DNA from 2 places in the Virgibacillus dokdonensis genome. Region 1 is predicted to be linked to the other one. Evidence: riboswitches for the same ligand, from Rfam matches in the RefSeq annotation. Region 1 holds a riboswitch; the other holds the start of a gene.
The links. Region 1 has a riboswitch for lysine ahead of dapA (4-hydroxy-tetrahydrodipicolinate synthase). Riboswitches for the same ligand answer to the same signal wherever they lie in the genome.

Region 1 (3,205 bases):
CCTACAAAAGAAAAACCATCATATGGATCAAGATCTTCTGATTTGTTGCCATGCGTAATAGTTGGATTTACAGCTACGCGGTCGCCTGGTTTGAAGTTTGTTACCTTTGCCCCAACTTCTTCAATGACACCAGCAAATTCATGCCCCATGGTAAGCGGCGCAATACCACCAGCTAATTCATCTTCTTTTTCTGTTGGAATAAATACTGGACCTTCTTCATACTCATGTAAGTCACTACCGCATAGACCAGCCCATGCAACCTTTACTTTAACCTCTGTGTCTTTTAATGGTTTTTGTTCTCTTTCTTCTACGCGAATGTCTTTTTGTCCATACCATACTGCTGCTTTCATAATGTTGTTACCCCCAAAAGAAAATTTTTACAAACTAACTCCGGTATTATTGTATCGCAGATTTACAAATTTCGACACTCTTTTGTTTGAGTTAACGACAATGTAACAAAATGTTCATATTTCTTAGGTTTATCTTCAAGGGATTACAACTGTATAGAAGGTACTCACTTCATGGTAATGAATAAATCTATTTTAAAATACCAGTGGCAGTAAGTTGTTGTTCTAGTGTATCCCATTCCATTTTTGTTAAGTTCTGTATTGGTAGACGGACATCTCCAACCGTAATGCCTAGCATATTTAGAGCACTTTTAACCGGAGCCGGACTTGACTGAGCAAACATTGCTTTCATTATTGGCAGTAATTTTTGGTGCGATTTTGCGCTTGTGGTGATGTCACCATTTCTAAAGTGCTGGATCATTTCCTGCATTTGGTTACCAATAATATGAGAGGAAACGGATACAATGCCATTTGCACCAATGGCAATGGCAGGTAGCGTTAAGCTATCATCTCCACAGTATAAAGTGAAACTATCTGGAGTGTTAGAGATTATGGTTGTCATTTGATCTAAATTACCACTTGCTTCTTTAACCGATACAATATTCTCTATGTTAGAAAGACGATTGATCGTATCCGCTTCCACTTGGACAGAAGTTCTGCCAGGTACGTTATAAAGCATTATTGGTAAATGTGTTGCGTTAGCAATCGTAGCAAAATGCTGATAAATACCTTCTTGAGAAGGCTTGTTGTAGTAAGGGGTGACAAGCATAATTGCGTCGACACCAGTTTTTTCAGCCAGCTTGGTTAATTCAATGGAAGCTTTCGTATTATTAGAACCTGTTCCGGCTATTATTTTTGCTCGTCCTTTAGAAACTGTAACTACATGTTTAAATAAAGCTATTTTTTCATCATTGGTTAACGTTGGTGATTCTCCAGTAGTACCAGCAATAACTAAGCTATCCGATCCATTTTCAATTAAGTAGTTGACAAGTTTTTCAACGGCATAAAAATCAATATTTTCGTTGTTGTCAAATGGTGTTACCATTGCAGTGATAACTTGGCCAAAATTCATTACTTCACACCCTTTTTTAAAATTATAGTGTAGGTAACAAGGCAATTTTGTCCGCAAAAAAGCAACAGCGACGGCATATCGCTGCTGCTTTGAAAGTTTAAAAGCTTCATGCGTCTAGATAGCCCTCCATATAGTTACCTATATGACAGTCCTGTATTTGTTCAATAGCAGAACCAGCTGTAGAAGTAATGAGTTCTCTACAACTTCGGCAAAGCACCCTTTTCACTATTTTCCATGGATCTCATTATCCTCCAATAGTGTACTTTTGAGCCTCGCACCTCTATCCTTATTTCAATAACATTTTGAAATAGGAATATATTCGATTGTCTGTACTATAGCAGATTTCTCCTTGTTATGCAAGAACACTTTTTACGTGTTTTATCTATATAAAATGCCTAAGATTAGCATACTTTGGTCCATTATCTATTATAGAATTGAAATCTAATCTAAGGCGTGCTTGCAAGCCACCTTTTGTCTAAAGTTCTTGATCTAGGCTTTAGCTAAGTGATACCTACGTTAATTGCATATTAGTGAGGCAGGTTGGGTCTTCTGTATAAGAGGAAAATTCAGATTGAACTTGTTTACCATCATGCTCTATTGTTATATGGTATTTTTTGTCTCTAGGAACCCATAAGTCAATAAAACCATTTGCCAAAGACATTACTTTTTCATCGACAACGACATTACCATCTTCATCTTCAATATATACATCGAATTCTTTCATTACCATTTCGCCTTGGCATCCTGTTAAACTATGGTAAGTACAAGGATGCGTTTGTTCTACGAATGGAGCAATAGAAACGAAAAATTCATCTTTAGGGAGTTCATAGCTTTTTTCTTTTCCAGCTGTAGTATTTACAACTAGCTCTTCACCTGTAATTGAAGCTGATTCTGCTTCTTTTTTGTCCGTGCTGTAATCGTTTACTAACTGTTTAACGTCTACTTTATCACTATTCTCTTCAGTTTCACTTGTCGTATCGTCGTTATTACATGCGACTAGTATTAGTCCAAATAGTGATAGTATCAAGAAGAGTAGTAAGGATTTTAATTTCAATATCGTCACCTCCATTTTATAGTTTATTGTTTGAGAAAAGTATAGCAAATCGTTCATTAGACAATCAATCATTTGCTAGCAGATGGTTATTTACCAAAAAGGTCGATTTTAAAAAATTACACTTTCAAAAACCTATATATAGTGGTTTATCCAATAATCCAAACGCTATATGCCGTGCATAAAATGATCTTTAGAACCTTAATTGTTACTATCATAAAAAAGTGCAAATATTTTGTAGAACATTTAATATGAAAAAGGTATCTATTGGTTATATATCTAAATAATGGGTGGCAGGAATATAATGTAAATATTTGAAGGAGAAATAAATTAAATGATGTTATAAACAATGATTCTGGAGACATCATCGGTCCTAGCTTTAATTGGGGGTTTTTGGGATTGTCTAAAAGTGACAGCGTCTTTTTCTTATTAAAAAGCACCTTTTCCTTCTATTCTTCGAAACCAGATATAGGCTGGTTTCCATAGATGTTAAGAAGTTTCTCCCTCTCCGCGTTTTACTTTTTATTCATTTGCGCTTAGACTTTAAGTACACATCTCTTTAAAAAGGAAGGTATCATCATGAAAAATAATTTTCTTGGATATGCAGGGACGTACACGCGTAATACAAGTAAGGGTATCTATCGTTTTGAATTAGATCCAAAAGCGAAAAAAATAACAGCAGTTGAAGTAGCCGCTGAAGTTGGGAGCCCAACGTATGTAGCCGTTAGTGAAGAT
Region 2 (3,205 bases), 400 kb from region 1:
ATACATAGACTTGCTTTGAGGAGGTTTTTTGATGAAAAAGCGACCAAGAAGGAAATTACGAACAGACTCCCCTTTGAAAATAATATTATTGTTGACGACAATTGCTTTTGTTCTTTTGACCTCCCTTAGTATTTTAATTGTTGATAAAGGGATAACTCCTCCTTTGATGGAGATAGCAAATCAAAAAACAAGAGAATTTGCTACGAGAACGATTAATGAAGCAGTGAAATCGACTGAAAATATTAGCTTTGATGATTTAATGGAAGTTAATTCGGAAAATGATGTATCTATTGTCGGGTGGAAATCCGCTGCTGTAAATCGTGCGCTTCGAGCGGCTACCAAACGAGCAGAATACTTTTTGTACGGTATGAATAAAGGGCAAACATTGGATACAGAAGATCCCGACATGCCACCACAGGATTATGGAGATACAGCAAATGAGTTAGCGGATAAAGACCCTACAGTTGTTGAGATTCCAATAGGTCAAGCTACTGGGAGCACGATTTTAGCAAATCTAGGACCTAAAATACCGGTTCATTTTGAAATTGTTGGTAGTATTCAATCAGATGTGGAATATATTATGAAAGACTTTGGGATCAATGCTGCTTTAATAGAAATATATATACCAGTGACAGTAAATGCACAAATTGTTGTACCGTTTAGTACGGAGTCAGCAGAAATTCGTACGAAGGTATATGTAGATTCTCGTGTAATTATGGGCGATGTTCCACAATTTTACGGAGGTGATGGTGAAAACGCACCTAACATTTCCGTTCCCAAAGATGACTTGAATCGAGACAATTAAAATGTTATAATTACTTTTATAAATAGAATATTTAAACCTTATCAGATCGGTGAGGTAGAGGTGCAGTATATAAGAGTAGTCTATTGGAGGATGACAACGATGAAGGTAGATGAAAGGATATATTGCCGAAGCAGTATGTAAGGGTCGCACTTCGTATTGCTGGTATGCTTTTGAATAAGAGGTATACTGTCATGCAGCAAGCAACATGCATGGAGAACTACTGATCGAAATGGAGGATAACGTATATTGTAAAGACAATGGTAGGTTATTTTCTATCATTGTCTTTTTCTATGTTTTAACTTAAAAAACTTCAATTCACTTATCCCCTCTCTCCTTGAACAGTATGTTTCCTTGCTCGATTGCAACCAATTTTTATGGAGGTAACCGGAATGGAAGGAACAATTTTTTCACTTATCCCAGCAGTTTTGATGCTGGTACTAGTTCTCTTAACGAGAAATGTTTTATTATCTTTAGGAACTGGAATTGTAGTAGGCGCGCTGCTTATCCATAATTTTTCTGTTTTAGATTCATTCCACGAGATTTGGACACAGTTTTATACCATTTTTGTCTCTGATGGAGCACTAAATACTGGGAATATTCTATTGCTATCATTTTTAATATTATTAGGGATGATGACTGCTTTTTTACAAGCGTCTGGAGGAAGCAAAGCCTTTGGTGATTGGATGATAAAAAAAGTAAAAACTCGCTCTGGAGCTCAGGGAATGAGTGCATTCTTAGGGTTAATTATATTTATAGATGATTATTTTAACAGTTTGGCCGTTGGTCAGATTGCCCGCCCACTTACAGATCGACATAAAGTTTCCCGAGCTAAATTGGCCTATATCATTGACTCGACATCTGCACCTGTCACAGTTATATCTCCTATTTCTAGCTGGGGAGCATATATCATTGGAATTATGGGTGGCTTATTTGCTGCCAACGGAATTACATCATTGGAGCCTTTGGAAGCTTTTGTTAAAATGATCCCCTATAATTTATATGCAATCGCAGCAGTTTTAGCGGTTTTTTTAGTTGCTTATTTAAAAGTAGATATTGGTCCAATGCGAAAACATGAAAAACGTGCAATGGAAACAGGTGAATTAATTGATCCAAAACAGGATAGTGTACCAGGAGATTTAAGTGACACGTTTACAGCACATCAAAATGGGAGAATTTATCATCTTTTATTACCTATTGGTGTACTAATTGTAGCAACAGTGTCTTCAATGATTATTACTGGCGCAATGGCTACAGAAGGTAACATCAATTTACTTACTATATTTGCAAACACTAACGTAAACTTATCCTTGTTTACTGGTGGTGTAATTGCAGTATTAACCTCCTTTTTGTTCCATCTTAGCCAGCAAAAACCGAGAAATTCAAGCTTAAAGATTGTTTTAGAAGGTGCCAAAACAATGATGCCAGCAATTTATATTCTACTCTTGGCTTGGATGATAGGTTCTATTATTGGGGTTTTGGAAACGGGTGAATATTTAGCTGGTATCGTAAACGATGCCTCGTTAAACCCTGCTTTATTGCCATTTTTGTTTTTCATTATTGCTGGTTTTATGGCACTTGCAACAGGAACATCTTGGGGAACGTTTGGAATCATGTTACCGATTGCTGCGGAAGTAACAAGTATTACAGATATGGAAATGCTATTACCATCTATGGCGGCGGTATTAGCTGGTGCTGTCTTTGGAGATCATTGTACACCGATATCGGATACAACTATTCTGTCAGCTACGGGAGCAGGAGCGAATCATATTGATCATGTGATGACACAACTTCCTTACGCTTTAATTGCAGCTTTAGCTGCATCTATTGGTTACATTTTAGTTGGACTTACAAATCAAGTGTTACTGCCTCTACTAGTGTCACTATCCATTATTATTGCCTTTGCTACCATTATTCATTTTGTGAGAAAAACAAAAACGGTCCAATAAGTGTATGGAAGTGAAAAGCCTCTAAGGTTTCGACGCTAAGAAATCAAAAACTTCTTAGCGTAAAGCCGAAGGAGGTTTTTTGCATTATAGGAAAGCATAAAAGCTTAAAGGTTTATGGCTAGTATTATCTCTCAACATATCGACTGGTCATTTTTAGTGTGTTTTTTAGTATTCCATATAATGGGCATAAATATTTTTTGACATATGCATGAAGTGCCGTTATAATACAAACATAAATATCTGAAAAAACCAAACTTTTAAAAGATTTCTTCTTTCTAAATTTTTTAGACAGAAGAATAAAGGGGGAAAAAGATATGGAAACACGTTCGCAGTGGGGAACAAGAGCAGGATTTATTCTGGCAGCCATTGGTTCAGCTGTGGGATTAGGGAATATTTGGCGTTTTCCTGCTGAAGCTTATGGCAATGGTGGAGGTGCCTTCTTTATTCCGTATTT

Region 2: another riboswitch for lysine. It lies ahead of B2C77_RS08140 (Na+/H+ antiporter NhaC family protein); the one in region 1 lies ahead of dapA (4-hydroxy-tetrahydrodipicolinate synthase).

Annotation. Positions count from the first base shown of each region.
Region 1 covers NZ_LT745763.1:1,018,856-1,022,060, forward strand. The annotation lists gene B2C77_RS06420 (2,3-butanediol dehydrogenase) at 1-350, opposite strand, end outside; gene dapA (4-hydroxy-tetrahydrodipicolinate synthase) at 538-1,419, opposite strand; lysine riboswitch at 1,531-1,710, opposite strand; gene B2C77_RS06430 (CueP family metal-binding protein) at 1,931-2,473, opposite strand; gene B2C77_RS06435 (lactonase family protein) at 3,050-3,205, shown strand, end outside.
Region 2 covers NZ_LT745763.1:1,417,507-1,420,711, forward strand. The annotation lists gene yunB (sporulation protein YunB) at 32-805, shown strand; lysine riboswitch at 853-1,033, shown strand; gene B2C77_RS08140 (Na+/H+ antiporter NhaC family protein) at 1,195-2,751, shown strand; gene B2C77_RS08145 (sodium-dependent transporter) at 3,066-3,205, shown strand, end outside.